DNA from 4 places in the Atlantibacter sp. genome. Region 2 is predicted to be linked to each of the others. Evidence: predicted binding sites of a transcription regulator. Region 2 holds the regulator's gene; each other region holds the start of a gene.

Region 1 (7,980 bases), on a different contig from region 2:
CAGCGAATACCCATTCCGCCAGAACAGCGATTTCTGGTACTTCACCGGATTTAACGAACCCGAAGCCTTGCTGGTGCTGATCAAAAGCGACGATACCCATAACCACAGCGTACTGTTTAACCGGGTACGCGATAAAACGGCGGAAATCTGGTTTGGCCGCCGTCTGGGGCAAGACGCCGCGCCGGAAAAACTGGCCGTAGACCGCGCGTTAGCCTGGGATGAGCTCAACGAGCAACTGTTCCAGTTGTTGAACGGGCTCGACGTGGTGTACCACGCCCAGGGCCAGTATGATTTTGCCGATACGGCGGTGTTCCACGCGCTGGATAAACTGCGTCGCGGCTCGCGCCAGAATCTCACCGCGCCCGCCACGCTTACCGACTGGCGTCCGTGGGTACATGAAATGCGCCTGTTTAAATCCGAAGAAGAGATCGCCGTGCTGCGCCGCGCCGGAGAAATCACCGCGCTGGCGCACACCCGGGCTATGGAGAAATGCCGCCCAGGAATGTTCGAGTATCAGCTCGAAGGCGAAATCCTCCATGAATTCAACCGCCACGGCGCGCGTTTTCCCTCTTACAACACCATTGTCGGTGGCGGCGAAAATGGCTGCATTCTGCATTACACCGAAAACGAATCGCAGTTGCAGGATGGCGAACTGGTGCTGATCGACGCGGGCTGCGAATACCAGGGCTACGCGGGCGATATCACCCGTACCTTCCCGGTCAACGGCAAATTTACCCCGGCTCAGCGCGACATCTATGACATCGTGCTGGCGTCGCTGGACGCGGCGCTTGAGCTGTATCGTCCTGGCACCTCAATGCTGGAGGTCACCCAGCAAGTGGTGCGCATTATGGTCACCGGCCTGGTGAAGCTGGGCATTTTGAAGGGCGATGTCGAGCAACTGATTAGCGAAAACGCCCACCGGCCTTACTTTATGCACGGCTTAAGCCACTGGCTGGGGCTGGATGTGCATGACGTCGGAGTTTATGGCCCGGATCGCTCCCGGACTCTGGAGCCGGGCATGGTGATTACCGTGGAGCCGGGCCTGTATATCGCGCCGGACGCCGACGTACCGCCGCAATACCGCGGCATCGGTATCCGGGTTGAGGACGATATCCTGATCACCGCCACCGGTAATGAAAACCTGACGGCAAGCGTCGTGAAGCGCCCCGACGATATCGAAGCGCTAATGGCTGCGGCGAAACAGCCATGAGTATCATCATCGTCGGCGGAGGAATGGCAGGCGCGACCCTGGCGCTGGCGATTTCCCACTTAACCCAGGGCAAGCTGGCGGTGCATCTGGTTGAGGCGACGCCGCCTTCCAGTACCGCACATCCTGGGTTTGATGCGCGCGCAATCGCGCTGGCCCAGGGCACCGTAGCGCATCTGGCGCGCATCGGCATATGGCAAAATCTGGTCGACTGCGCCACTGCCATTGAAACGGTGCATGTCAGCGACAGAGGCCACGCCGGGTTCGTCACCATCGACGCGCGCGATTATCAGATTGATGCGCTGGGGCAAGTGGTTGAGCTGCATGAAATCGGCCAACGGCTGTTTACCTTACTCAAACGCGCCCGTGGCGTGACGCTGCACTGTCCGGCCAGAGTGACAAAAGTCGTGCGCGACGAACAGCACGTCGATGTCACCCTGTCCAACGGCCAGCAGATTCGCGGCGCGCTGTTGGTAGCGGCAGACGGTTCGCGTTCCGCTATCGGCGAGCAGTGCGGCATCCGCTGGCAAAATATTCCTTATCAACAGTTGGCGGTCATCGCTAACGTTACCACCGCGCAGCCGCACCGTGGCCGCGCGTTCGAGCGCTTTACTGAAAATGGGCCGCTGGCAGTATTGCCGATGACCCAGGGGCGCTGTTCGCTGGTGTGGTGCCATTCGCTGGAAAACCAGCAGGTGCTGGACTGGAGCGATGCGCGGTTCTGCGATGAATTGCAGAAAGCGTTCGGCTGGCGGTTGGGCCGCATCACCCATGCAGGGGCCAGAAGCGCCTATCCGCTGGTGCTAAGCCGTGCCGAATCGTCGGTATCCCATCGCGTCGCGCTGGTGGGCAATGCCTCCCAAACGCTGCATCCCATTGCCGGGCAGGGGTTTAACCTCGGTATGCGCGATGTGATCACTCTGGCGGAAAACGTGGCGGCGGCCTGGCAAGCGGGGCAGGATGTGGGCGCCTTCGCGGTACTCAACGGCTGGCAGCGCCAGCGCGAGCCGGATCGCGAAGCCACCGTAGGCGTAACCGACGGGCTGGTGCATCTGTTTGCCAATCACTGGTCGCCGCTGGTGGTGGGGCGAAATTTAGGGCTGATGGGCGTTGAGATATTCACGCCAGCGCGCGATGCGCTGGCCAGGCGGACCCTGGGTTGGGTTGCGCGCTAAGGAGAAAAATGTGCAAAGCGTAGATGTGGCGATTGTAGGCGGCGGAATGGTCGGGCTGGCACTGGCGTGCGGATTGCAGGGCAGCGGCCTGCGCGTCGCGGTGCTTGAGCAGCAGCAACCGCAACCGCTGGCGGCGGATGCGCCTTTTGCGCTGCGGGTATCCGCCATTAACGCGGCCAGCGAAAAACTGCTGGAAAAGCTCGGCGTCTGGCAAGCCATTCTGGAACAGCGCGTCAGCCGTTATCACGGCATGGAAGTGTGGGACAAAGACAGCTTCGGGCGCATCGCGTTCGACGACAAAAGCATGGGCTACAGCCACCTCGGCCATATCATCGAAAACAGCGTGGTCCATCAGGCGCTGTGGGAGAAAGCCTCCCGTAACGCAGACACCACGCTAATTGCCCCGTCGCAGCTACAACAGGTGGCATTCGGTGAAAATGAAGCCTTTCTGACGTTGCAGGACGGCACCATGCTGACGGCGCGGCTGGTGGTGGGTGCGGATGGCGCGAACTCCTGGCTACGCAACCGCGCGGATATTCCGCTGACGTTCTGGGATTACGGGCATCACGCGCTGGTAGCGACGATCCGCACCGCAGAGCCGCACGGCGCGGTGGCGCGGCAGATTTTTCATGGTGAAGGCATTCTGGCATTCCTGCCCTTACCCGATCCGAACCTGTGCTCCATCGTCTGGTCACTGTCGCCAAAAGAGGCGGAGCGGTTACAGCAGTGCGATGTTGAGACCTTTAACCAGGAACTGTGCATCGCCTTTGATAACCGGCTCGGCCTGTGTTCAGTGGAAAGCGAGCGTCAAATCTATCCGTTGACCGGGCGCTATGCCCGCCAGTTCGCCGCCCATCGTCTGGCGCTGGTGGGCGACGCGGCACACACCATTCATCCGCTCGCCGGACAGGGCGTCAACCTCGGCTTTATGGATGCGGCAGAACTGATTGCCGAGATCCGCCGTCTGCACAAGCAGGGCAAAGATATCGGGCAGCACCTCTACCTGCGCCGCTACGAACGCAGCCGCAAGCACAGCGCGGCGGTAATGCTGGCGAGTATGCAGGGGTTTCGCGAACTGTTTGCCGGGAGCCATCCGGCCAAAAAACTGCTGCGCGATGTGGGGCTGAAGCTGGCGGATAAATTGCCGGGCGTCAAACCGCAGCTTATTCGTGAGGCGATGGGCCTCAACGACCTGCCTGACTGGTTACGTTAACTCGATCACACTTCCCTTTTCAGGCACTGAAAAGGGAAGCTTCTCCTCATTTGAATTATTCTAATTTGACCGGATTTTTCGAATTAGTTTTATTAATGTGGCGATTTTTGGCTTTTAGCGATTTCGTCCGAATTTCCGACGTAAATGCTTCCTCGTAAAAAATCACTCCCCTTTATGTTGCGTTTATGTGTCTGTATTCGCATTTTTCCAGTGAATTCCACTGTAGCCTTCTTTTCCCATTTTGGTCATAAGCTAATGTAATGACCCATTTTCGCGTGTGGTTTGTCCCCGCGTTAGATGGTAACGTCAGGCCAAAGGTAACGTTTGCGTCGGTGGCGGGAATGATGCCGACGCCGGGTTTCGTCCAGTAGTAAAGAGGCAACAGGCCTCTGCTGACTGAAAGAGGAAAAGATGGCTCAACAGACTCCTTTGTTCGAACAACATACGCTCTGCGGCGCGCGCATGGTGGATTTCCATGGCTGGATGATGCCGCTGCACTACGGCTCGCAGATCGATGAACACCACGCGGTGCGCAACGATGCCGGAATGTTCGATGTATCCCATATGACCATCGTCGACCTGCATGGCGATCGCACCCGCGAGTTTCTGCGCTATCTGCTGGCAAACGACGTGGCGAAGCTCACCCAGCCGGGTAAAGCGCTGTACAGCGGAATGCTCAATGCCTCCGGTGGCGTGATTGACGACCTGATTGTTTATTTCCTCACTGAAGATTATTTCCGCCTCGTTGTTAACTCTGCCACCCGTGAAAAAGACCTCGCCTGGATCACCCAGCACGCCGAACCGTATGCCATCGACATCACCGTTCGCGATGACCTGGCGCTGATTGCCGTTCAGGGCCCGCAGGCGAAACAGAAAGCCGCTACCCTGCTTACTGATGAACAACGCCAGGCCGTGGACGGCATGAAGCCGTTCTTTGGCGTGCAGTCCGGTGATGTGTTTATCGCCACCACCGGCTACACCGGCGAAGCGGGTTATGAAATCGCGATGCCGGTAGAAAAAGCGGTCTCTTTTTGGAGCCAGTTAGTTGAGGCAGGCGTGAAGCCGTGCGGGCTTGGCGCGCGCGATACGCTGCGCCTGGAAGCGGGTATGAATCTGTACGGTCAGGAGATGGACGAAGGCGTTTCACCGCTGGAAGCCAATATGGGCTGGACCCTTGCCTGGCAGCCGGAAGATCGTGATTTTATCGGCCGTGAAGCGCTGGAATCCCAGCGCGAAAAAGGCACCGACCAACTGGTTGGCCTGATCATGAAAGAGAAAGGCGTACTGCGTAATGACCTGCCGGTGCGTTTCACCGATGCGCAGGGCAACGTGCAGGAAGGCAAGATCACCAGCGGATCGTTCTCACCGACCCTGGGCTACAGCATTGCGCTGGCACGCGTTCCCGCCGGGATCGGCGACACCGCCATCGTGCAGATCCGTAACCGCGAAATGCCGGTTATGGTCACCAAACCGATTTTTGTTCGCGCCGGTAAGCCGGTCGTTCAGTAACTGTTTCGTTATTCGGAGAAAAAGAAATGAGCAATGTGCCAGGTGAACTGAAATACAGCAAAGAGCATGAGTGGCTGCGCAAAGAAGCGGACGGGTCTTACACCGTTGGGATTACCGAACATGCGCAGGAACTGCTGGGCGACATGGTATTTGTCGATCTGCCGGACGTTGGCGCAACCGTCAGCGCGGGCGATGACTGCGCGGTGGCGGAATCCGTGAAAGCGGCATCCGACATTTATGCGCCAATCAGCGGTGAAATCGTTGCGGTAAATGACGCCCTGAGCGATTCACCGGAGCAGGTGAACAGCGAGCCGTATGGCGCAGGCTGGATTTTCCGTATCAAAGCCAGCGACGAATCTGAGCTGGAAGCGCTGTTAGATGCCGCAGGTTACGAAGCGCTGTTAGAAGACGAATAAATACGCGTCATCCTTCATGTTGCAGGGGCGCTGGCTTCTGCAACATGAACAATTTTTCGAGTATCACCCGTTACCAATCGATTCACTGCACGTTTCAGGAACCCTCGCTCATGACCCAGACCCTCGACCAGTTGGAAAACCGCGACGCGTTTATTGACCGTCATATCGGCCCGGATAGCGAGCAGTTGCACACCATGCTCAACACCGTTGGCGCGGACTCCCTTGATGCCCTGACGGCGCAAATTGTCCCTGCGGACATTCAGCTGGCGACGCCGCCCGCGATTGGCGAAGCGGCTACCGAATTTGCAGCGCTGGCTGAACTGAAAGCCATCGCCGCCCGCAACAAACGTTTTAAAACCTTTATCGGTATGGGCTATGCCGCCGTGCACACACCGCCGGTGATCCTGCGCAATATGCTGGAAAACCCAGGCTGGTACACCGCCTATACGCCGTATCAGCCGGAAGTCTCGCAGGGGCGTCTTGAAGCGCTGCTGAACTTCCAGCAGGTGACGATTGACCTGACCGGTATGGATATCGCCTCGGCCTCCCTGCTGGATGAAGCCACGGCAGCGGCGGAAGCGATGGCGATGGCCAAACGCGTCAGCAAACTGAAGAATGCGAACCGCTTCTTCGTGGCGGCTGACGTACACCCGCAAACGCTGGACGTGGTGCGTACCCGTGCCGAAACCTTCGGCTTTGACGTGATTGTCGATGAACCGCAAAAGGTGCTCGACCATCAGGACGTGTTCGGCGTGCTGTTGCAGCAGGTAGGTACCACCGGCGAAGTGCATGATTACTCTGCGCTAATCGCAGAACTGAAATCACGCAAAGTGGTGGTTAGCGTCGCCGCAGATTTTATGGCACTGGTGCTGTTGACCGCGCCGGGCCACCAGGGCGCGGATATCGTGTTCGGCTCCGCCCAGCGCTTCGGCGTACCGATGGGCTACGGCGGCCCACACGCGGCCTTCTTCGGCGCACGCGACGAGCATAAACGCTCTATGCCTGGCCGTATTATCGGCGTTTCCAAAGACGCGGCGGGCAACACCGCGCTGCGTATGGCGATGCAAACCCGCGAGCAGCATATCCGCCGCGAGAAAGCCAACTCCAACATCTGTACGTCTCAGGTGCTTTTAGCGAATATCGCCAGCCTGTATGCGGTGTACCACGGCCCGAAAGGCCTGAAGCGCATTGCCGATCGCATCCACCGTATGACCGATATCCTGGCAGCGGGCCTGCAACATAAAGGCCTCAAACTGCGCCACAGTAGCTGGTTCGACACGCTTTGCGTAGAAATCGCCGATAAAGCCGCCGTGCTGAGCCGCGCCCAGGCCAAAGAAATCAACCTGCGCAGCGACGTGCTGAACGCGGTAGGCATTACCCTGGATGAAACCACCACCCGTCAGGATCTGCTGAACCTGTTTAATGTACTGCTGGGCGACAACCACGGGCTGGATATCAGCGAACTGGATAAAGACGTGGCGCACGACAGCCGCTCAATTCCGGACGCCATGCTGCGCCAGGACGCGATCCTATCTCACCCGGTGTTCAACCGCTATCACAGCGAAACCGAGATGATGCGCTACATGCATTCCCTGGAGCGTAAAGATCTGGCGCTCAACCAGGCGATGATCCCGCTGGGCTCCTGCACCATGAAGCTCAACGCGGCGGCGGAAATGATCCCCATCACCTGGCCGGAATTTGCTGAATTGCACCCATTCTGCCCGGTGGATCAGGCCGAAGGCTATCACCAGATGATCGCGCAGCTCTCCGAGTGGCTGGTGAAGCTCACCGGTTATGACGCGCTGTGCATGCAGCCGAACTCCGGCGCGCAGGGCGAATACGCTGGTCTGCTGGCGATCCGTCACTATCACGAGAGCCGCAACGAAGGCCATCGTGATATCTGCCTGATCCCGGCTTCCGCTCACGGCACCAACCCGGCCTCCGCACAGATGGCGGGGATGCAGGTGGTGGTGGTAGCGTGCGATAAGCAGGGCAACATCGACCTGACCGATCTGCGCGACAAAGCCGGGCAGGCGGGCGACCAGCTGTCGTGCATCATGGTGACCTATCCATCAACGCACGGCGTGTATGAAGAGACTATTCGTGAAGTGTGCAACGTGGTGCATCAGTTTGGCGGCCAGGTTTATCTCGACGGCGCAAACATGAATGCCCAGGTCGGCATCACCACGCCAGGCTATATCGGCGCGGATGTGTCGCACCTCAACCTGCACAAAACCTTCTGCATTCCGCACGGCGGCGGCGGCCCGGGCATGGGGCCGATTGGCGTGAAAGCGCATCTTGCGCCGTTTGTGCCAGGCCACAGCGTGGTGCAGATTGACGGCATGCTGACCCGCCAGGGCGCGGTTTCCGCCGCACCGTTCGGCAGCGCGTCGATTCTGCCGATCAGCTGGATGTACATCCGTATGATGGGCGCACAGGGGCTTAAACGCGCCAGCCAGA
Region 2 (7,980 bases):
TAAACATGTGGCAAGAATAACATTTTCACCACGTAAAGCCTTACTCTTTCACTCAACTATTGTGCAAATAACCATCATGCAATTCGCCAGTTGGTTATTTTATTTGCGCCCGGTACCAAAACAGCGTTTTGGGATAATAACTCTCTTACCTTAGAGCAATTTTATAGATTAGAATCGACGGGTTTTTGGAAATCACCCGCTGGCATGATTGTCAGCTTAGTTCAGGGGAACGCTCAGTGGCGCGGATGAATAAAGTTTCGCTTACGCTTTGTGCTCTATTTTTTGCCTCTTTAAGCTTTACGCCATTAGCTCAGGCGTCGGAGAACGCACGTCCCTCAGCCGTGCATAAGCAAGTCACCAAGACCAAGACCAAGACCAAGACCAAGACCAGCAGCAAAAAGACCACGACCAGCAAGACCGCAGCAAAGAAAAAAACCACGAAAACACCAGCAGCAAAGACCGCGAAAGCAACCAGCGCTAAAAAAATCACCTCCGGTAAAAAAACTACCACCTCTTCCAAAACCGTAGCCAAAAATCGTCGGGTAGCTCAACCTGTGACCGCCGCTGCGGACGTCGTCAAACAGACCTGTACCACATCCCGAAAGACCGGCAAGAAAAAGTGCGTGACGGCAAAAGCCAGCAAGCCGACCAGCATTGCCGAAGCGCATAAAATGCGGGTGCAGAAAGCGCAGCAAACCGCTATGAATAAACTGATGGGCCAGATTGGTAAACCCTACCGCTGGGGCGGCTCTTCGCCACGTACCGGTTTTGATTGCAGCGGGCTGATTTATTACGCCTATAAAGATCTGGTGAAGTTCCGCATTCCGCGTACCGCCAATGAAATGTACCACCTGCGCGATGCCTCGCCGGTGAACGTGGCGGAACTGGAAAGCGGCGACCTGGTGTTCTTCCGCACCCGTGGCCGCGGCACCGCCGACCACGTGGGCGTGTACGTCGGCAACGGGAAATTTATCCAGTCGCCGCGCTCTGGTCGCGATATTGAAATTACGTCTCTCAGCGAAGATTACTGGCAGCGCCATTACGTGGGTGCACGCCGCGTAATGACGTCAAAAACTATTCGTTAATCCTCCCCCTGCCTGGCTAACAGGCAGGTAACTTCATCTTTTGCTTACCCTTTTGATTTGCTACCCTAAAGCCACACTAAATTTGTGGAATTTAGTGAAACATAATAAGGAGTGAAGCAATGTCGTTCGAATTACCTGCATTACCGTATGCCAAAGAGGCCCTCGCGCCGCATATCTCCGCTGAAACCCTGGAGTACCACTACGGCAAGCACCATCAGGCCTATGTCACCAATCTGAATAACCTGATCAAAGGCACCGCGTTTGAAGGAAAATCACTGGAAGAGATCGTGCGCAGAGCTGAAGGTGGGGTTTTCAATAACGCTGCACAGGTGTGGAACCACACCTTCTACTGGCACTGCCTGGCACCTCAGGCGGGCGGCGAGCCGACCGGCGCGCTGGCTGACGCCATCAACAAGGCGTTTGGCAGCTTTGCGGAATTTAAAGCGCAATTTACCGATGCGGCTATTAAGAACTTTGGTTCTGGCTGGACATGGCTGGTGAAAAAACCCGACGGCGCGCTGGCGATTGTCTCAACCTCTAACGCAGGGACACCGCTGACCAGCGACGCTAAACCGCTGCTGACGGTGGACGTGTGGGAACATGCTTACTACATCGATTACCGCAACGCCCGCCCGCAGTATCTGGAGCACTTCTGGGCGCTGGTAAACTGGGAGTTTGCGGCGAAAAACTTCGCCGCCTAAGCCCCATCACGGAGAAGGTCGCCCTTCTCCGTTTTTTTATTCCGCCGCACACAGCGTCTCGCGTTCACGTCTTGAAGACAGCACCACCAGCGCCAGCCCGACCGCCGCAATCATTGCGCCCATCACCGGCACCATGCTGAACCCTAACCCCGCCTGGATCACCGCGCCGCCTGCCGCCGCGCCCAGCGCATTGCCCAGGTTAAACGCCCCGATATTTACCGATGACGACAGTCCCGGCGCTTCGCTGGCAACGCGCATTACGCGCATCTGCAACGGCGGCACCACCGCAAAGGTCGCCGCGCCCCATACCACCATGCTCAGCGCCGCGCCAAATTCACTGCGCGCCAGCCACGGAATAGCGGCCATAATCACGATCAGCAGCAGTAAAAAGCCTTTCAGGGTGCCGGTCACGGATTTATCCGCCAGTCGGCCACCCAGCCAGTTGCCGAGGGAAAAACCGACGCCAATCAGCACCAGCATCGCGGTAACAAACAGCGGCGTGGCGTGGGTAACGTGCTGCAATACCGGCGAAATATAGGTATAGAGCGTAAACATCGCCCCCGCGCCTAAGACGGTGGTTAACAGTGCGCTGACCACCTGCGGACGCATCAGTACCGATAACTCTTTTTTCACGTCCGGGCGTTCGCCTGCGCCGCCTTTCGGCAGCGAGAACCACAGGCTAACCATCGAAATCACACCGAGGCCCGCCGTCGCCAGGAACGACATCCGCCAGCCGATAGTCTCGCCGAGCCATGTGGCAGCAGGCACGCCGCCGATATTGGCAATCGTCAGGCCCATAAACATCGTGGCGACCGCGCTGGCCTGTTTATGCTTCGGCACTACGCTTGCCGCGACCACCGACCCCAGGCCAAAAAACGCGCCGTGGTTCAGGCTGGTGATAATGCGTGAGACCATTAAAGTGGCGTAATCCGGCGCGATGGCGGAAAGCACATTGCCGAGGGTGAAAATCGCCATCAGGAAGATCAGCGCGCTGCGCCGTGCGCGATGAGACAAAAGCAGCGTCATCAGCGGCGCGCCAACCATCACCCCCACCGCATAGGCGCTGATGAGCATTCCGGCTGCGGGGATCGAGACATCGACACCTTTGGCGATGACGGGCAACAGCCCCATCGGTGAAAACTCAGTCGTGCCGATCCCAAACGCGCCGATAGCCAGCGCCAGCAACGGATAATTTATTTTCATAGGTGAATTCCAGAAATCGTGTCGCTTCACGTGTGTTTACTACACGGCGACCTGTCGCAAAAAAGAAGCAAAGAGTGACATTTGTCACATCAGAAAGGAAGTAACCATTTTGGCAAAAGATTTTTGCGCAAATGTGAATAATGAAGTGAAACAGAGGTGGGAGCCAGGAAAGGGAACCAAACACCAAAAAATAGCCATTTTCTGGTGTTTGTAATTGCCAAACGCGGTCGAAATGCAATTTCTGTTTAGTTCAGTACCGCAACTAAACCGGTTGCCACAATCAGTCCCAGCACGATAACGGTCGTCACCAGAGAAAATTTCAGGTCTGTGCTCATTTTTGCTCTCCTTGTTACCCACATTAAAAGTGTGTGCAGATCATTTTTGCATAAATTCAGACAAAATTACCACGGGATTTAAGCTGATATGCGTTTTCCCTCTTCCCCTTTTGCGCAAGATCAGACAAAATCCGTCGCTACCTTATTTTTCACCAGCCATTGACCCCCTCCTTTTAATGTCGCAATCCCCGACATACTGCAACCGAAATGTTGCGGACCGAGGTTGGCATAGGCAAACGTTTAACCTGTGATGAACAGGGGCTCGGAGAGGGTCTGGAGTAACAAGAATGGCAACAATAAAAGATGTCGCTAAACGCGCAAACGTTTCCACTACAACTGTGTCGCATGTGATTAACAAAACCCGCTTTGTTGCGGAAGAAACGCGCAATGCAGTTTGGGCAGCCATCAAGGAATTGCACTATTCCCCGAGCGCCGTGGCGCGCAGTTTAAAAGTTAATCACACCAAGTCTATCGGTTTGCTGGCGACCAGCAGCGAAGCGCCCTATTTTGCTGAAATTATCGAAGCCGTGGAAAACAGTTGTTTCACCAAAGGCTATACGCTGATCCTCGGTAACGCCCATAACAACCAGGAAAAACAGCGCGCCTATCTGTCGATGATGGCGCAAAAGCGCGTCGACGGTTTACTGGTGATGTGCTCCGAATACCCGGAATCCCTGCTGTCGATGCTGGAAGAGTATCGCCATATTCCGATGGTGGTGATGGACTGGGGCGAATCCAAAGCCGACTTCACCGACTCGGTGATCGATAACGCTTTCCAGGGCGGTTATATGGCCGGGCGCTACCTGATTGAGCGCGGCCACCGCGAAATCGGCGTGATCCCCGGTCCGCTGGAACGTAACACCGGCGCGGGCCGTCTGGCCGGTTTCCTGAAAGCGCTGGAAGAAGTGCAAATCAGCGTGCCGGAAAACTGGATTGTGCAGGGTGATTTCGAGCCGGAATCAGGTTATCGCGCCATGCAGCAGATCCTCTCACAGCAGCCGCGCCCTACTGCGGTGTTCTGCGGCGGCGATGTGATGGCGATGGGCGCGATTTGCGCCGCCGATGAGATGGGCCTGCGGGTGCCGCAGGATATTTCGGTGATCGGTTATGACAATGTGCGCAACGCGCGCTATTTCAGCCCGGCGCTGACCACCATTCATCAGCCAAAAGATTCCCTGGGCGAAACCGCGTTTAATATGCTGCTCGACCGCATCGTGAATAAGCGTGAAGAGTCACAAACCATCGAAGTGCATCCGCGCCTGATTGAACGCCGCTCCGTCGCGGACGGTCCGTTCCGCGATTACCGCCGTTAATCTTCCTGGAGCCGGTTATTCCGGCTCCATCAACCACTCCCGGTTCAGCGTTTCGCTATCGCCCAGATAATCCAGCAGCCACAGCAGCGCAGGCGAAGTATCGGTCTGCTTCCAGGTGAGGCAGCACGGGGAGTCCGGGAACGGGTCGTCCAGTTCCAGCTTTTTCCAGCGCCCTGCCACCACCGGGTCGTGCGCCACATGCGCAGGCACCATGCCGACGCACAAGCCGTTGTTTAAACACGCCACCGCTGTCGCCCAGTCTGGCACCACTACGCGGCGCTGATTATCCAGCAGCCAGGTGGTGCGCTTGGGCAACGAGCGCGAGGTATCTTCCAGTACCAGCGACGGCCACTGGCGCAGTTGGTCATCGCTGAGCGGTGTTGGTTCCGCCGCCAGCGGATGGCTGGCGCTCACCACACACTGCCAGCTTAGCGGCCCCATATCGCGAAACGCGAACCGTCCGCCCACCGGGATCGCCTGGGTCGCGCCAATCGCCAGCTCGACGCGCCCGTCCGACAGCGCATCCCACACGCCGTTAAACACTTCCTGGGCGACAATCAGTTCCACATCGTCGAAATGGCGATAGAAATCGAGGATTAGCTGGCGGGTGCGCGTCGGTTTGACGATATTATCGACCGCAATAGAGAGCTGCCCGCGCCAACCGTTGGCGATCTGCTGGCATTGCTGGCGCGTGACCATCATTTTTCTGATAACAGAACGGCCCTCTTTTAAAAACCACGCCCCGGCAGGCGTCAGCTCCACTTCCCGGTGACGGCGGATAAATAGCGGAACCGCCAGCCATTCTTCCAGTTGTTTAACGGTATAGCTCACCGCCGACGGCACCCGGTGCAGTTCCTGCGCCGCCGCGCTGAAGCTGCCGTTACGCGCCACCGCATCAACCACTTCCAGTGAATATTCAGACCACATGTTCTGCCTGCAAAAAATTTGAAAGGAACGTGCAAATATTAACGTTTCACAAGGACGATTGCACTTTTGTACACTCCTGCGTCCGTAATAAGCGTTATCAGATCAAAAAAGAAGAGAATTACCATGCGTCCTTCACGAGGTTTTTTAGTGTGGCTGGCAGGGTTAAGCGTTCTGGGCTTCCTGGCTACCGATATGTATCTACCGGCGTTTGCCGCCATTCAACAGGATTTGGGCACTGAGGCGTCCGCCGTCAGCGCCAGCCTGAGTTTGTTCCTGGCCGGGTTTGCCGTTGCGCAACTGGCGTGGGGGCCATTGTCTGACCGCTATGGTCGTAAACCGATTTTACTGGCTGGCCTGAGCATTTTCGCCGTGGGCTGTCTGGGCATGCTGTGGGTAGACAATGCCGCCATGCTGCTGGCGCTGCGCTTTGTCCAGGCGGTAGGCGTCTGTGCCGCTGCCGTAACCTGGCAGGCGCTGGTCACCGATTATTATCCGGCGACCCGCACCAACCGCATTTTCGCCACCATTATGCCGCTGGTGGCGCTGTCGCCTGCTCTCGCCCCGCTGTTAGGCAGCTGGCTGCTGCATCATTTCGACTGGAAAGTGATTTTCCTGGTGCTGTTTGCCGTCACCCTGGTATTGATGATCCCGGCGCTGCGCCTGAAACCGCGCGCGCCGTCGCACCATGCCGATGCGCCGTCGCTCAGCTTCATGACGTTGCTGCGTTCCAAAACCTACCGTGGCAACGTGCTGATTTACGCGGGCTGCTCCGCCAGCTTCTTCGCCTGGCTCACCGGCTCGCCGTTTATCCTTAATGACATGGGTTACGGACCGACGGCCATCGGCCTGAGCTATGTGCCGCAAACCATCGCGTTTCTGATTGGCGGTTACGGCTGTCGCAGCGCGTTGAAAAAATGGCACGGCCCGCAGATGCTGCCGTGGCTGTTGATCCTGTTTGCGCTGAGCGTGGTCGGCACCTGGGGCGCAGGGCTAATGCCGAATGCCAGCCTGACGCTGGTGCTGATCCCGTTCTGCCTGATGGCGGCGGTGAACGGCGCAATTTATCCCATCGTGGTGGCATCTGCCCTGCAACCGTTCCCCCAGGCGACCGGCCGTGCCGCCGCGCTGCAAAACACCTTGCAGCTGGGCTTGTGCTTTATTGCCAGCCTGGCAGTGTCCTGGTTGGTCTCTTCCGCACCATTGCTCTCTACCACCAGCGTGATGCTGTCTACCGTGCTGATTGTCGCTCTGGGCTATCGCATGCAGGCCACTGACCGCGCAACCGCGCGGCTGCGTGAGCCTGCAACCTCATCGCAAAGCGTCTGATCCGCCTTGCAAATTTAATTAGACTGCTAATCATTTTTTATTGAACGTCTGTTGGGTGAGTTCTATACTGATTGGCAGTCTTTTAAAAATAAAAGTCTCTACGGATTTTCATTTAGCACCACGGACGGCCTTTAAGGTAAGGGCCTTCTCCCTTCCTCTGTTCTCGTCGGATTTCAGGCTCGCGGATTATCCCGCGATTTCTCGACGCCCTGCATTCAGGGCGATGTTCACCGCACAGTGATGGAGAAGCTATGAGTTCATCGTGTATAGAAGAAGTCGAGCTACGGGACAATCAGTGGTTCCGTATTGTTAATGACCTGCTGAGCAAAGCGGGTGTCGCCATTAATGGCCCTTCTCCCACCGATCTCCAGGTCAAAAATCCCGATTTTTATAAACGCGTATTGCAACAGGGATCGCTCGGTCTCGGCGAAAGCTATATGGACGGCTGGTGGGAGTGCGAACGGCTGGACCAGTTTTTTACCAACGTGATTAAAGCGGGCCTGGAAAACCAACTGCCGACCCATTTTAAAGATACCTTGCGGGTGTTGAGCGCGCGGATCTTCAATCTTCAGACGCAAAAACGCGCCTGGAGGGTGGGTAAAGAGCACTACGATTTAGGCAACGATCTGTTCAGCCTGATGCTGGACGGGCAGATGCAATACTCCTGCGGCTACTGGAAAACGGCTGACAATCTCGCCGACGCCCAGCGCGATAAACTGCGGCTGGTGTGTGAAAAACTCCAGTTAGAACCGGGGATGCGTTTACTGGATATCGGTTGCGGCTGGGGCGGCATGGCGGAGTTCGCCGCGCGGGAATATGGCGTCTCGGTGACCGGTGTGACCATCTCCGCCGAGCAGCAGAAAATGGCGCGGGACCGCTGCCAGGGGCTGGACGTCACTATCCTGTTGCAGGATTATCGCGAACTGGACGATCGCTTTGACCGTATCGTTTCGGTAGGCATGTTTGAACACGTCGGCCCGAAAAACTATGCCACCTATTTCGAGGTGGTGAACCGTAATCTTAAACCCGACGGGATTTTCTTATTACATACCATCGGCTCGCGCAAAACGGATAACAACGTCGACCCGTG
Region 3 (7,980 bases), on a different contig from region 2:
GCATTACGGTTCACCTGCGTGAGGATCGCCGTCATATTACCGACCGCGATGTGCGCGTGCTGCGTCAAACCCTCGATACTCGTATGAATCTGGAAATGGCGGTGACGGAAGAGATGCTGGCCATCGCCTGCGAAACCAAACCGCATTTCTGCTGCCTGGTGCCGGAAAAACGTCAGGAAGTGACCACCGAAGGCGGGCTGGACGTCGCCGGGCAGCGTGAAAAAATGCGCGACGCCTGCAAGCGTCTGGCAGAGGCGAATATCCTGGTGTCGCTGTTTATCGATGCGGATATTGAGCAAATCGACGCGGCTGTGGATGTCGGCGCGCCATATATCGAAATCCACACCGGCTGTTATGCCGATGCCAAAGACGAAAGCACCCAGACGAAAGAGCTGGCGCGCATTGCCAAAGCGGCGACCTATGCGGCAAGCAAAGGCCTGAAAGTGAATGCCGGTCATGGCCTGACCTACCATAACGTCCAGCCGATTGCCGCGCTGCCTGAAATGCATGAACTCAATATCGGCCATGCGATTATTGGCCGGGCGGTGATGAGCGGCCTGAAAGAAGCGGTATCAGAAATGAAACGCTTAATGCTGGAAGCGCGCCGCTAATGGCGATTTTAGGCCTCGGCACCGATATCGTGGAAATCGCCCGCATTGAGGCGGTGATTTCCCGCTCGGGCGATCGGCTGGCGAAGCGCGTATTAAGCGCCAATGAATGGGCACAATATCAGGCCCATCAACAGCCGGTGCGCTTTTTAGCCAAGCGCTATGCGGTAAAAGAGGCAGCGGCAAAAGCATTCGGTACGGGGATCCGTAACGGGCTGGCGTTTAACCAGTTTGAAGTGTTTAACGATGAGCTGGGTAAACCGGGTCTACGCCTGTGGGATGAAGCGCTACAGCTGGCGCAGCGCATGGGTGTTGCCTCGGTGCATGTGACCCTGTCTGATGAACGTCACTACGCCTGCGCGACGGTCATCATTGAAAGCTAAATTTTGTCGGCGTGGTGAAGAACAACAAATTTGTCCCACAGTTGTTCTTCACTCTCCGGATAGGCCGGATCTTTCAGGATAGTATTGGGGATCGGGCAGACTTTCTGGCAGGTGGGGGTATCGTAATGCCCCACGCATTCGGTACAGCGATCGGTATTGATCTGATAAATACTCTCACCCATTGAGATGGCTTCGTTCGGGCATTCCGGCTCGCACATGTCACAGTTAATGCATTTTTTGGTGATTAAAAGAGCCATTTAATTCTTTACCGCTATATCTGATTCAGGCATGAGGGAAACGTGCAGAGTACGCCGTTGCTCATCAGTGTGATCTACAAACAAAATACATCTTAGCAACAATATTATCTTGCTGCGAAAATGATGATTTTTGAACGACGGCACTTTATCACATTCACGGGATTCGCCCAATATGCAGCCACCTGATTGTGGTAGCTAAACGTGACGGATTGCGTTGAGGGTGGTGAAAAAAATGCGCCACAGACAGGGCGCATCAGGCAAAATTATTGGTTCTCACCATATAAAATATTGGCTTCTTCATGAGGCCATTTTTGCAGAAGCCCACAAGCATAAACTTTTGGACCGAGCGCCAGGGTGTAGCTGGCTTCTTTTTTATCATTTATGGCGCTACCCCAAACAATCTCGATTTCCGGTTTTTCTTCTTCAATAAAATTCTTTGACAGGTTATCAAAACGCACCGGGACAAATTTTGAATATTTCATATTACCCGCGTTTTGTTCCAAAGATTTAAATAAATCCCGGTGTTGAGTTTTATTATTCGCCAGACCAATGATTAAAGAGTTATCATTGAGTTTTCTTATCTGTACATCAATACCTTTTCCGCAAATCTGGTGGCCTTCCGCTTTGCCATCACCCAGCATGGGGACCTCAACAGCATAAGCAAAGCCAGACGAGGAAAATAAAAGCAGTAATAACAACGGATTGAGTTTCATGTAGCGCATTCCTTATGTGCAGCCCAGTCGGGGGATCCTTAATAATATTGCCGTAAGCTTGCAGGATTATATTATTTTAACCCCGTCTCACAAGCTAATTTCCCGATTACTTTGCGCTGGGTAACATCTATTTCATACGTTCCTGAAAAAGGTTTTTCGCTATTTTTAAAATGACATTAAGAATACTTACCGTTTTGAACGGTTATTTGCAGCACGTGTTGTTCTCTGAGTGATATCTGCGTCAGGGCGCAGTGTGCCCTGATTAATTAAACCAGCTTTTTCACCAGCGCTTCACTATGCCGAATTCGCTCCGGTGCCTTTTCCAGATCCTGTTGCACCAGCGCCATAAATAATAAATCAGTAAGCATCATTTGTGCGCTGGTGGAGGAGATAGCCGCGCTACGCGTGGCCTGTTCTTCCGCGATGGTATACAGACAACGCGTTGCGCGTTGCTGTAAGGCATTAGGGGTAAAGCCGGTGATAGCGATAATCTTCGCGCCAGCGCGCAATGCTTCATCCGCTGCCAGGTTGATTTCCCGGCGTTCGCCGGAGTAGGAAATCGCCAGCATGACGTCTTTTTCATCAAGTGCCTGAACAGCCGCCAGCAGGGCGTGCATATCCTGTTCCGCGACCACATTCATACCGATCTTCATCAGCTTCCAGGAGAAGTTTTTCGCCACCAGTCCGGACGCACCGATCCCGGTTAATACAATACGCCGGGCATTGCGCAGCAACTGAACGCATTCCACCAGCTTGTCTTCGCTGTTGATGTCCAGCGAGGCATGCATCGCCGCCATATTATCTTTAATCAGCTTTTCACCCACCAGCAGCAGGGGATCGTCGCCAAGAATTTCATTATGCACCGGAATTGAATGAGGATTAGGGTTCCCGGCCAGCGCATCGCTGATGGCAAGTTTCAGGGCAGGGTAGCCCTTATATCCCAGTTTCTGAGCGAACTTCACCACGCTGGACTGGCTAACGCCTGACTCCTCCGCCAGCTGTTGTGAACTTAAATGCCTGGCCTTTTCAGGATGAGTCAGAATGAATTCGGCCAGACGGCGGTCGCTCTGCGCCAGATTGGGATAACGCTGACGAATACGTATCAAACAGTTCATGAAAGACTCCACAGGTTCGCGCCGTTCAGATAAGGGCAAGGTCATTCACTCGCCTTAACGAATTATATATTCCATTATTACTTATTATTATGAATTAAATATTCTGAGGTGCAAACCGGATTATCGTGGTTTTGACGGCATAACCCGTCGGGAAAACGGGTAAGCAGGTCACCGGAAAAATCGGTCGCTATCTGTTAGGCTAATAAGAAGCCGTAATACGACAGCCCAGAGGAGCAAGGTTTGGCAAATAATGAGCGTCGGGTAGTGTTTTTCGATCTGGACGGCACCCTGCATCAGCAGGATATGTTTGGCACATTTTTACGCTTTTTATTGCGCCGCCAGCCGTTAAATTTGCTGATAGTCATCCCTTTACTGCCGGTTATCTTAATTGCTCTGGCGGTTAAAGGCCGCGCGGCGCGCTGGCCGATGAGTTTACTGCTGTGGGGATGCACCTTCGGGCACAGCGAAGCCCGCCTGAAGCAGCTTGAGCAGGAGTTCGTCGCCTGGTTTCGCGGCCAGGTAATCACCTTCCCGGTGGTGCACGAGCGCCTTACCGCTTATCTGGAAAGCTCAGACGCCGACGTGTGGTTGATTACCGGTTCGCCGCTGCCGCTGGTTGAACAGGTTTATTTTGATACACCCTGGCTACCGAAAGTGAAAATCATCGCCAGCATGATCGACCGGCGTCACGGTGGCTGGGTACTGACTCTGCGCTGTCTTGGCCATGAAAAAGTGGCGCAACTTGAGCAACAACTCGGCACACCGCTTCGCCTGTACAGCGGCTATAGCGATTCTCGCCAGGACAACCCCTTGCTCTATTTCTGCCAGCACCGCTGGCGCGTTACGCCGCGCGGCGAACTCCAGCAACTGGAATAATGCCCCTCAACGTGCGCCTTACGGATGCATGGCCATGGATTTTGGGTATAATGCGCCCGCTTTTTTTCGCCTGGAGTGCAGCGTGTCAGAGACTGAATTTTCCCATGAATACTGGATGCGTCATGCATTAACCCTGGCGCAGCGGGCATGGGATGAAGGGGAAGTGCCGGTCGGCGCGGTACTGGTGCAGGATAACCGCGTTATCGGTGAAGGATGGAACCGCCCCATTGGCCGCCACGATCCTACCGCCCATGCGGAAATTATGGCGCTACGCCAGGGCGGCATGGTGCTGCAAAACTATCGTCTGCTGAATACCACTCTTTACGTGACCCTTGAACCCTGCATCATGTGTGCGGGCGCGATGGTGCACAGCCGTATCGGTACTCTGGTATTCGGCGCGCGCGATGCCAAGACTGGCGCAGTAGGGTCGCTAATGAATATCCCGGCTCATCCACACATGAATCACCATATGCAGGTTATTGAGGGGGTACTTGCCCCAACGTGTTCGGCACTGTTAAGCGACTTCTTTCGGGTAAGGCGGCTTGAGAAAAAGGCCCAAAAGGAAGCATTGCGAAAGGGGTAGCCGGCATATCCCCCGGCAGGGCGACGGGGTAAGCCTCGGCAAGTTGGCGCTGCTGTTCGGCTTGCTTTTCTTTCTCCATTAAATATCCCACCAGGCTGATTTGATATTTACGGATGTTTTCCACGTACGTATAGGCTTCGTGTCCACGGGCATAGCCATAGGTGGTTTTCGAGTAATACGGCTTCTGGCTGAGCAGCGGCAGCCGTTGCTTCACATCGGCCCAGCTATCCGGGTTGCCTTTCTGTTTCGCCGTCAGGGCGCGGGCGTCCAGCATATGGGCATACCCCATATTGTACGCCGCCAGCGCAAACCAGATACGCTCCTCTTCAGGCACGCTTTCCGGCACTTTGCTCATCATATCTTTTAAATAACGGGCCCCACCGCTAATGCTTTGTTCCGGGTCGAGCCGATCGGATAAGCCGAGGCTTTGCGCCGTGTTACGGGTGAGCATCATCAGGCCACGCACGCCGGTGGGCGAGGTGGCCTGCGGGTCCCAGTGGGATTCCTGGTACGAGATGGCCGCCAGCAGTTTCCAGTCGATATCCGTGGCGTACTTTTCGAACAGCGGCTTCAGGTCCGGCAGAACGCTGTCCACCGCGCGTAAAAAGCTGCGGGTATCGACATAGTCAAAGTCATCGCCGTGACCGAGGTATTTTTCTTCCAGTCGCGCCAGGGTACCGTCTTCGGTGATCTGATTGAAAAAGTCGAGCAGGGCGGCGGACAGCGTATTATCCCCGTCGCGCAGGCTGAACCAGGTGACCGGCTGCTCATCGGTGATATCCAGCGCCACCGCAATTTGCGGATGGACGCGCTGGAACAAATTAATTGCCACAGAGTCGGCAACCGTGTAATCCAGCGTGCCGTCTGCGACCTGCCCTAACAGCATGTTGCTGTTACTGTGCTCATCCACACGCCAGTTCAGATCGGGATATTTACGCGCTTTGAGCACCTGAAGATCGTTAGCCGCCACGTGTCCAGGCGCGATAGCCAGTTGCGCGTCGCTGATCGTGGCCAGGGTTTTAGGGCGGGTTTTACCGACGCGATACACCAGCTGTTGGGAAACCGAGTAATAGGTGGGGCCGGGCTGATAGTTTTTGCTGCGCTCCTGGTTATAGACCAGGCCTGCCGCCAGGATATCCGCTGTACCGTTATCCAGATCGTCGAACAGTTTGTTGATGGTGGGACGGACGGTGATTTGCAGCTTCACGCCCAGGTAATCGGCAAAGCTCTGGGCCAGTTCATAATCCAGGCCCACCACTTTGTCGTTAACCCGGTTATAAATCAGCGGGCTGGACAAGGTACTCACGCGCAGCACTCCCCGGGCTTTTATCGCGGCGATACGATTTTCGGCTTTATCAAACCAGGGAATGGCGGGCCAAAGCGCCACGGCCAGCAGCAAGGTCACGATGCCGATAAACAGATAATTAATCTTTAATTTTTTCAAATAGTTAATTCTCTGTGCTGGAAAGGGGCTCAGCTAAATATCGTCATGAATATGCGGTTTTTATTGTTGAATGAGCGGCATTTTGCTTAATAAAACCGCATGAGGCAACTTATTCGCGCTTTCAATCACATTTATAGGCGCTATCGATTGACGATTTTATTTCTACGCAAACGGTTTCGTCGGCGTGCCGGATTCATTATAATGACGCCCGTTTTCTCCATGCGCCCCTGTGAGCGCCGCTCACGCCCGAAGACGAGAGAGTTTTGATGATGGAAATTCTGCGTGGTTCGCCCGCTTTGTCGGCATTTCGTATTAACAAACTGCTGGCCCGCTTTAACGATGCTCACCTGCCGGTGAGTGACATTTACGCCGAGTATGTTCATTTTGCTGACATCACCGCTCCACTGACCACCGAAGAACACGCGCAACTCGAACGCCTGTTGAAATATGGCCCGAACTTCAGCAGCCATGCGCCATCAGGCCGATTGATTGTCGTTACGCCGCGTCCTGGCACCCTCTCCCCCTGGTCTTCCAAGGCCACCGATATCGCCCATAACTGCGGCCTGGCAAGCGTTAAGCGCCTTGAGCGCGGCGTGGCATATTATGTCGAGGCCAGCACCCTGACCGAGGCCCAGTGGCAACAGGTCGCCGCAGAGTTGCATGACCGAATGATGGAAACCGTGTTCGCCTCGCTGGAGCAGGCGGAGCAGTTGTTTGCCCTTCATCAGCCTGCGCCGGTACAACGCGTCGATCTGCAAGGGCAGGGACGCGCCGCGCTGGAAGAGGCCAATATTCGTCTCGGCCTGGCGCTGGCCGAAGATGAAATCGATTATTTGCAAGATGCGTTCACCACTCTGGGGCGTAACCCGAACGACATCGAACTGTATATGTTCGCCCAGGCCAACTCTGAACATTGCCGTCATAAAATCTTCAATGCCGACTGGGTGATCGACGGCGAACAGCAGCCGAAGTCGCTGTTCAAAATGATCAAGAAAACCTTTGAGAAAACCCCGGACCACGTGCTGTCTGCCTATAAAGACAACGCCGCGGTGATGGAAGGCTCTGAAGTAGGGCGCTTCTACGCGGACCACGAAGCCGGGCAATATGATTTCCACCAGGAAGCGGCGCATATCCTGATGAAGGTTGAAACCCATAACCACCCGACAGCGATCTCCCCGTGGCCGGGCGCAGCCACCGGTTCCGGCGGCGAAATTCGCGATGAAGGCGCCACCGGGCGCGGCGCGAAACCGAAAGCAGGGCTGGTGGGTTTCTCGGTCTCCAACCTGCGCATTCCGGGCTTTGAGCAGCCCTGGGAACAGGATTTCGGCAAGCCGGAGCGTATCGTCAGCGCGCTGGATATCATGACTGAAGGCCCGTTGGGCGGCGCGGCGTTTAACAACGAATTTGGTCGCCCGGCGCTGAACGGCTATTTCCGTACCTATGAAGAGCAGGTTAACAGCCACAACGGCGTTGAACTGCGCGGTTACCACAAGCCGATTATGCTGGCGGGCGGGATTGGCAACATCCGTGCCGACCACGTGAAAAAGGGCGATATCCCACCGGGCGCGAAGCTGATCGTGCTGGGCGGCCCGGCGATGAATATCGGTCTGGGCGGCGGCGCGGCATCGTCAATGGCGTCCGGCCAGTCGGATGCTGACCTGGATTTCGCTTCGGTACAGCGCGACAACCCGGAAATGGAACGCCGCTGCCAGGAAGTGATCGACCGCTGCTGGCAGTTGGGCGACGCTAACCCGATTCTGTTTATTCATGACGTTGGCGCGGGTGGCTTGTCTAACGCCATGCCGGAACTGGTAAGCGATGGCGGTCGCGGCGGGCGTTTCGAGCTGCGCGATATTTTGAACGACGAGCCGGGCATGAGCCCGCTGGAAGTGTGGTGTAACGAATCTCAGGAACGTTATGTGCTGGCGGTTGCGCCGGAACAGCTGGCGCTGTTTGACGAGTTGTGCCGCCGCGAGCGCGCGCCGTATGCGGTGATTGGCG
Region 4 (7,980 bases), on a different contig from region 2:
GCGAAGTGCAGCAGGCTATTGTCGAGCGCCTCCAGCAAGAATCCTGGTTTGTGGGCACCAGCAACTACGATTTAGCCCGCCGCCTGAACCTGACGCCGATGGGTACTCAGGCGCATGAATGGTTCCAGGCGCATCAGCAAATTAGCCCGGTACTGGCTAACAGCCAGCGCGCCGCGCTTCAGGCCTGGCTTGATGAATATCCTGACCAACTCGGGATCGCCCTGACGGACTGCATTACCATGGACGCGTTTTTGCGCGACTTTGGCCCGGAATTCGCTACCCGCTACCAGGGCCTGCGTCACGACTCCGGGGATCCGGTTCAATGGGGCGAAAAAGCCATCGCCCATTACGAAAAACTGAACATCGATCCGCTGAGCAAAACCCTGGTGTTTTCCGATAATCTCGATCTCAATAAAGCGATTGATCTCTACCGTCATTTCGCCTCGCGCGTCAAACTCGGTTTCGGCATTGGCACCCGCCTGACCTGCGATATTCCTGGCGTACAGCCGCTGAATATTGTGATTAAACTGGTGGAATGTAACGGCAAACCGGTCGCCAAGCTCTCTGACAGCCCCGGTAAAACCATCTGCCACGATAAAGCCTTTGTGCGCGCCCTGCGTAAAGCCTTCGATTTACCGCAGGTCAAAAAAGCCAGCTAACCCCCGGTTCAGGGAGTTTTCACCTCCCTGAACGCCATCACTTTGTGTTTTCTTTATTTCCTGACACGAATTCTGCTTGTCTGCCAGCGCCCGCCAGGTAACATAGATAACCCTCCCCCATTGGGTGGATAAGCGATTTTTGTTATTGACTACTAACCAGAGAGATAATTATGAGCGTTGTGCCTGTAGCCGACGTACTCCAGGGCCGCGTTGCCGTTGACGAGGAAGTCACCGTGCGCGGATGGGTGCGTACCCGTCGAGATTCAAAAGCTGGCATCTCCTTCCTCGCCGTCTATGACGGTTCCTGCTTTGATCCTATACAGGCTGTCATTAATCATTCTCTGCCCAATTACAATGATGACGTTCTGCGCCTGACGACCGGCTGTTCGGTAATTGTGACCGGCACCGTGGTGGAATCTCCAGGTCAGGGCCAGAGTTTTGAACTGCAGGCGACCCATGTGGAAGTGACCGGCTGGGTTGAAGATCCAGACACTTACCCGATGGCCGCCAAACGCCACAGTATTGAGTACCTGCGCGAAGTGGCGCACCTGCGTCCGCGTACTAACATGATCGGTGCGGTGGCCCGCGTTCGCCACACTCTGGCGCAAGCGCTGCATCGCTATTTTGACGAGCAGGGCTTCTTCTGGGTCTCCACCCCGCTGATCACCGCCTCTGATACCGAAGGCGCAGGTGAGATGTTCCGCGTGTCCACGCTGGACATGGAAAATCTGCCGCGTAACGATCAGGGCAAAGTCGATTTCGATAAAGACTTCTTCGGTAAAGAAGCTTTCCTGACCGTTTCCGGCCAGCTCAACGGCGAAACCTACGCCTGCGCGCTGTCCAAAATCTACACCTTCGGCCCGACCTTCCGCGCTGAAAACTCCAACACCAGCCGCCACCTGGCGGAATTCTGGATGCTGGAACCGGAAGTGGCGTTCGCTACCCTGGACGATGTCGCTGCGTTAGCCGAAGGCATGCTGAAATACGTGTTCAAAGCGGTGCTTGATGAACGTCTGGACGACATGAAGTTCTTCGCTGAACGTGTGGATAAAGACGCGATTGGCCGTCTGGAACGTTTCATTACCGCTGACTTCGCTCAGGTGGATTACACCGACGCGGTGAAAATCCTCGAAACCTGCGGCGAAAAGTTCGAGAACCCGGTTTATTGGGGTGTCGATCTTGCCTCCGAACATGAACGTTATTTAGCTGAAAAACACTTTAAGGCACCGGTTGTTGTCAAAAACTATCCGAAAGATATTAAAGCGTTTTACATGCGACAGAACGAAGATGGTAAAACTGTGGCGGCGATGGACGTACTGGCGCCGGGCATCGGCGAAATCATTGGCGGCTCCCAGCGTGAAGAGCGTCTGGATGTACTTGATGTGCGTCTCGAAGAAATGGGCCTTAATAAAGAAGATTACTGGTGGTATCGCGATCTGCGCCGTTACGGCACTGTACCGCACTCAGGTTTTGGGCTCGGTTTTGAGCGTTTAATTGCTTATGTAACCGGCGTTCAAAACGTTCGCGACGTGATCCCTTTCCCACGTACACCGCGCAACGCCAGTTTCTGATCCAAAAAAAGCCGGGTTTCCCGGCTTTTTTACGTTCTGTTGTGTCAATTTTTGTCTACATAAATTCAACATTTGTGCGCTTCAACCTCTCTCTCCGACGGTTAACGTAACCGGGTATTACCTCGAAATAATTTTCATTAAAAAATATCCCCTATTTTCTTGCGTCATTTTTCAACCGCAGGCATAGCACATTTGGCTAAATATTACACAGACATCCAGCCATCTGAATCACCCTTTTTGTAAAGTGAGAATAATTGTCGTTAAGAGGCAGAAAAGCCGTTTATCAGAATTAAACATAAGGTTTTCATATATATAGATTAGGAACGGTTTAATATTGTTCAGCGGGGTGATTTATTTTGATGTGGTTCACAAAGTTCCCAAAAATACATAATTAGTTACACATTATTGCTTTTTGTTACTGTGTTTGCATATTTGTAGCACTTTCACTGTAGCTAATCCTTAATATGAATGGAAAGATGCCTCCAGACACAGAAAGACACCAAACTCTCATCAATAGTTCCGTACAGAATTATTGACGGCAGTGGCAGGTGTTCAAAAAAAACCAATGAGGGTAATAAATAATGATGAAGCGCAATATTCTGGCAGTGGTTATCCCTGCTCTGCTGGTAGCTGGTGCAGCTAACGCTGCAGAAATCTATAACAAAAACGGCAACAAACTGGACCTGTACGGAAAAGTAGTTGGTGAGCACGGTTTCGTGACTTCTGGTGACAACACCACCAACGGCGACTCTTCTTACGCTCAGATCGGCTTCAAAGGCGAAACTCAGGTTACCGATCAAGTGACCGGTTACGGCCAGTGGGAATACCGTGCTAAAGCCAGCAAAGAAGAAGGCAACCAGGACAACGTAACTCGTCTGGCATTCGCGGGTATCAAAATTGCTGACGCGGGCTCCCTGGACTACGGCCGTAACTACGGTATCGTATACGACGTAGAATCCTACACCGACGTTTCCCCGTCCTTCTCTGGCGAAACCTGGGCGGGCAGCACTGACAACTACATGAACAACCGTTCTACTGGCCTGCTGACCTACCGTAACAGCGATTTCTTCGGTCTGGCTGATGGCCTGAACTTTGGTATCCAGTACCAGGGTAAAAACGACCGTACCAACCTGAAAGCGGCTAACGGCGACGGCGTTGGTTACTCTCTGGGTTACAACTTCGCTGAAGGCTTCAGCGTAATCGGTGCATACAGCAACTCTAACCGTACCACCAACCCGGCTGGCGGTCAGAAAGCTGACGGTCGCGGCGAGCGCGCTGAAGCATGGTCTGTTGGTACTAAGTACGACGCCAACAACATCTACCTGGCGGCAATCTATGCTGAAACCCGTAACCAGACTGCTACCGGCCGTTCTGCCTACGACATCGCTAACAAAACTCAGAACGTTGAAGTTGTAGCTCAGTACCAGTTCGACTTCGGTCTGCGTCCGTCCGTATCTTACGTTTACACCAAAGGTAAAGACCTGGTTGATCCGGCTACCGGTTCTACTTACAACCGTGACCTGGCTGAATACTTCACCGTGGGTACTTACTACTACTTCAACAAGAACTTCAACGTATACGCTGACTACCGCATCAACATGCTGGACGGCGACGACGCTTCAACCGCACTGGTTGGCGTTGACGACCAGGTTACCCTGGGCGTAACTTACCAGTTCTAATCGATATAACCTCGTTATCGATAAGACAAAAACAGGGCTTCGGCCCTGTTTTTTTATGCCCAAAAGAGAAAAACACCGGATTTATCGAACGGTCAATCTTTTGCTGGCAAACGGTTGGCATTTGGTAAAACACCCGTTAACCTGATAGCGAATTTCCCTTCTGATATCACAATGGAACCTCGTCATGTTTGAGAACATTACTGCCGCCCCTGCCGACCCGATTCTTGGTCTGGCGGACCTGTTTCGCGCCGATGAACGTCCGACTAAAATCAACCTGGGTATTGGTGTTTATAAAGATGAAACCGGTAAAACCCCGGTTCTCACCAGCGTGAAAAAAGCCGAACAATATTTGCTGGAAAACGAAACCACCAAAAACTATCTGGGCATTGATGGTATTCCTGAATTTGGCCGTTGCACCCAGGAACTGCTGTTTGGTAAAGGCAACGCGCTGATTGCTGATAAGCGCGCCCGCACCGCCCAGACCCCTGGCGGCACCGGCGCACTGCGCGTGGCGGCAGATTTCCTCGCTAAAAACACTGACGTAAAACGCGTTTGGGTGAGCAACCCGAGCTGGCCGAACCATAAGAGCGTATTTAACTCCGCCGGTCTGGAAGTGCGTGAATACGCCTATTACGACGCGCAAAACCATACTCTTGATTTCGACGGTTTGTTGAGCAGCCTGGCGGATGCCCAGGCAGGCGATGTGGTGTTGTTCCACGGCTGCTGCCACAACCCGACCGGTATCGATCCGACGCTGGAACAGTGGCAACAGCTGGCGCAGCTTTCTCTGGATAAAGGCTGGTTGCCGCTGTTCGACTTCGCCTACCAGGGCTTCGCCCGCGGTCTTGAAGAAGACGCAGAAGGCCTGCGCGCGTTTGCCGCGCTCCATAAAGAGCTGATTGTCGCCAGTTCTTACTCTAAAAACTTCGGCCTGTACAACGAACGCGTAGGCGCCTGTACGCTGGTCGCCAGCGATGCAGACACCGTCGATCGCGCCTTTAGCCAGATGAAATCCTGCATCCGCGCTAACTATTCCAACCCGCCGGCACACGGCGCGTCCGTGGTAGCAACTATTCTCAGCAATGACGCGCTGCGTACTCTCTGGGAACAAGAGCTGACCGATATGCGTCAACGCATTCAGCGCATGCGCCTGCTGTTTGTGAGCACGTTGCAGGAGAAAGGCGCGAACCGTGATTTCAGCTTTATCATCCAGCAGAACGGCATGTTCTCGTTCAGCGGCCTGACCAAAGAACAGGTGCTGCGCCTGCGTGAAGAATTTGGCGTTTACGCCGTCGCTTCTGGCCGCGTTAACGTCGCGGGCATGACGCCGGATAACATGGCACCGCTGTGTGAGGCGATTGTGGCTGTGCTGTAATCGGCGAGAATAAACAACAAGGGCCGCATTCACGGCCCTTTTTATTACCAGACAGGCATTTCATCCTGCAGGAAAGGATTGTGCAGCCGTTCGTTACCCAGCGTAGACAGCGGGCCATGACCGGGAATAAAGGTCACATCATCGCCAAGCGGCAACAGTTTGCTTTTGATGGAATCAATCAGGTCGGCGTGATTCCCGCGAGGGAAATCGCTGCGCCCCACTCCGCCTTTAAAAATCACATCGCCGGAAATTAACAGCCGTGCGCGTTCGTCAAAGAAAACAATATGACCAGGGGTATGACCGGGGCAATGAAGCACCTGTAATGCCACGTTACCTACGGTCACGCTGTCGCCTTCGTTTAACCAGCGATCGGGCGTCAGCGGCTGGCACTCTTCCAGACCGAACATCTGGCTCTGTGCCGGTAATCCCTGCAGCCAGAATTCATCTTCTTTTTCAGGCCCGATAATCGGCACGCCATAATGCGCCGCCAGCTCTGCCGCAGCGCCGACATGATCGAGATGCCCGTGGGTCAGCAGGATTGACTGAATGGTCACGCCCTGCGCCGTCACGGCCTGTTGAATACGCGGCGCGTCACCGCCGGGGTCAACAATGGCCGCCAGACGCGTTTCTTCACACCAGATTAATGAGCAGTTCTGTGAGAACGCCGTGACCGGAATAATGTGGTAATTCATACCGCTCCTTTTATCCGGTAGTGACCGGATTCGTTCTACCAGTGCCTGAGTGGACCGGTATCAATATGCACAAAGTTACTACGCGGGTAGTATCCTACACCACCTGCCCGCAGAGACAACGCGGCTTTGCGAATATTGCTCAGGGAAATGCCGTCGATATGAAAATCCATAGCCTGGCCTTTGGTGTGATAGCTCTGTTTGGCTACACCACGGCTTCTGGCGCGTAATTCATTGTTGGTATCGAGAGAACGATAGCCTGAAATGAGCTGAACCGGCTTACGGGTCCCCAATAACCCTTGCAGACGGTACAACTGGTCGAACAGTTTCGGATCGATGCTTTTGATTTTATTAGCGCGATAATCCCGGAAGAAATGGTTAAGTTTTGCTAATTCATCCTGAATATAGCCTTTGCCATCGAAAAACTCCGCTTTAATGCTCTCTCCGGTATTGAGATTATTCAGCGTAAGAATACGAGGACGGGGCGTGGAAAGCGTAGCAAATGCCGGTACAGGCAGGATGGCGGCGCCGAGCGTCACGCCACCAAGCGCCAGCAATTTGCGGCGGTTAGCGTCAAATTTATCCATGATGTTCAGGTCTACAGTCAGTGTTGTGATTATATGCACTTCTGGCGCACGCAAGGCACCTTAACCGCCAAACCGCGACACGTCAAGGCTCTCAAACCCAGTAAAAACGGGCCTTACAGCGAAGTAGGCCCGTTTTTAGCTCCCATAGTTCGACAGCTTATTTGTTAGAAATTCTGTAGTTACCTGATTAATTGTTCAGCTTTCGGCAAGATTTGTGCGCCCGATCGCGCAGGGGAATCATAATTGTAAATATCCGATCTGAATTGTGGTTTGCCATCTGCGCCGACAAACGCCGTCATATAGTAAAGATTCACCGGAATGGTCTGGGGAATATTCACGTAACGGGTATCGCCCTGCTTCAGCGCATCGGAAATTCGCGTATCGTTCCATCCCGCATCCTGCAACAGCATATTCGCCAGTTCCGAGGCTTTATTCACGCGTACGCACCCGGAGCTGAGCGCCCGCGCATCCTTCTGGAACAGGTTATGATTCGGCGTGTCATGCAGGTAAATGGCATCCGAACTCGGCATATTGAATTTATACCGCCCCAGCGAGTTATGCGCGCCAGGTGCCTGCTGGAAGCGAAACGGTAAATTCGATGCGGTAATGGTTGCCCAGTCCACATTCCAGGGGTCGATCACCTCAGCTTTACCACTCCAGCCACGCAGCACCGTATAGTTATGACGCTCAAGATAGCCCGGGTCATTCCACACTTTCGGCAGGATATCCTTACGGGCCAGCGTCGGCGGTACGTTCCACGGTGGGTTCACCACCACGTTATTTAGCGCGCTGCTCATCAACGGTGTCTTGCGATCGGGACGCCCGACGATGACGCGGGAATCCAGCACCTGGCTGCCGTTCTGGTAATAGACCAGCGAATAGGCCGGGATATTCACCATAATGCCGGTCGTGAGCTTCTGAGGCAGCAGGCGCAGGCGTTGAATATTTAACGCCACCACAGCGGCGCGTTGATCGGGTGACATATTCAATAAGTCACGGGTGGACTGGCCAATCACGCCATCGGTGCCGAGACCCTGCGAGGCCTGGAAGCGTTTCACGCCTTCAACCAGTGTTTTGTCATAGATGCCGCGCGCCGCGTTTTTTTTCTGCATCGGCGCGGATTCAGTCACGGCTGCAGAAGGGCTGACCACGGCGTTTTTAGACGGCGGATCCCCCGGCAGTACGATATTGGGTGCGTTATCCAGCATACCGTTGCGCTGGAGAATTTCACGCAGCGCGCCGATGTCATTACTCCACTGCCCAGGGCGCAGTGAGGCGGTGGAAGTCAGTTGCGGCCACGGTCGCGAATCGGCCGCCAGACTCAACAGAAATTGATGCATCGCCTGATACTGCGGGTGCTGCGGCGCAAGGCTTTGCACAAAAGCAATAAGCGAGCCATTGTCCAACGCCACCTGCCACT

Evidence for each region. The regulator PurR, encoded in region 2, represses purine synthesis genes. The targets are predictions, from matches to a motif close to CANGCAAACGTTTGCNTG.
Region 1: the regulator PurR is predicted to act here: its motif matches at 3,909-3,926, upstream of gcvT (glycine cleavage system aminomethyltransferase GcvT).
Region 3: the regulator PurR is predicted to act here: its motif matches at 6,143-6,160, upstream of purL (phosphoribosylformylglycinamidine synthase).
Region 4: the regulator PurR is predicted to act here: its motif matches at 4,013-4,030, upstream of RT120_RS01915 (amino acid aminotransferase).

What each region holds. Positions count from the first base shown of each region.
Region 1 covers NZ_DAMBQK010000004.1:143,435-151,414, forward strand. The annotation lists gene pepP (Xaa-Pro aminopeptidase) at 1-1,210, shown strand, start outside; gene ubiH (2-octaprenyl-6-methoxyphenyl hydroxylase) at 1,207-2,382, shown strand; gene ubiI (FAD-dependent 2-octaprenylphenol hydroxylase) at 2,393-3,595, shown strand; gene gcvT (glycine cleavage system aminomethyltransferase GcvT) at 4,007-5,104, shown strand; gene gcvH (glycine cleavage system protein GcvH) at 5,131-5,520, shown strand; gene gcvP (aminomethyl-transferring glycine dehydrogenase) at 5,631-7,980, shown strand, end outside.
Region 2 covers NZ_DAMBQK010000009.1:28,063-36,042, forward strand. The annotation lists gene RT120_RS10305 (C40 family peptidase) at 237-1,085, shown strand; gene sodB (superoxide dismutase [Fe]) at 1,205-1,786, shown strand; gene RT120_RS10315 (MFS transporter) at 1,823-2,989, opposite strand; gene RT120_RS10320 (YnhF family membrane protein) at 3,235-3,324, opposite strand; gene purR (HTH-type transcriptional repressor PurR) at 3,612-4,637, shown strand; gene punR (DNA-binding transcriptional activator PunR) at 4,653-5,564, opposite strand; gene punC (purine nucleoside transporter PunC) at 5,688-6,890, shown strand; gene cfa (cyclopropane fatty acyl phospholipid synthase) at 7,142-7,980, shown strand, end outside.
Region 3 covers NZ_DAMBQK010000003.1:278,719-286,698, reverse strand. The annotation lists gene pdxJ (pyridoxine 5'-phosphate synthase) at 1-611, shown strand, start outside; gene acpS (holo-ACP synthase) at 611-991, shown strand; gene RT120_RS05335 (YfhL family 4Fe-4S dicluster ferredoxin) at 988-1,248, opposite strand; gene RT120_RS05330 (hypothetical protein) at 1,512-1,961, opposite strand; gene RT120_RS05325 (MurR/RpiR family transcriptional regulator) at 2,228-3,076, opposite strand; gene yfhb (phosphatidylglycerophosphatase C) at 3,317-3,952, shown strand; gene tadA (tRNA adenosine(34) deaminase TadA) at 4,035-4,535, shown strand; gene mltF (membrane-bound lytic murein transglycosylase MltF) at 4,429-5,979, opposite strand; gene purL (phosphoribosylformylglycinamidine synthase) at 6,246-7,980, shown strand, end outside.
Region 4 covers NZ_DAMBQK010000001.1:427,039-435,018, reverse strand. The annotation lists gene pncB (nicotinate phosphoribosyltransferase) at 1-659, shown strand, start outside; gene asnS (asparagine--tRNA ligase) at 830-2,230, shown strand; gene RT120_RS01920 (porin) at 2,812-3,909, shown strand; gene RT120_RS01915 (amino acid aminotransferase) at 4,094-5,284, shown strand; gene RT120_RS01910 (MBL fold metallo-hydrolase) at 5,329-5,976, opposite strand; gene RT120_RS01905 (YcbK family protein) at 6,012-6,560, opposite strand; gene ldtD (L,D-transpeptidase) at 6,740-7,980, opposite strand, start outside.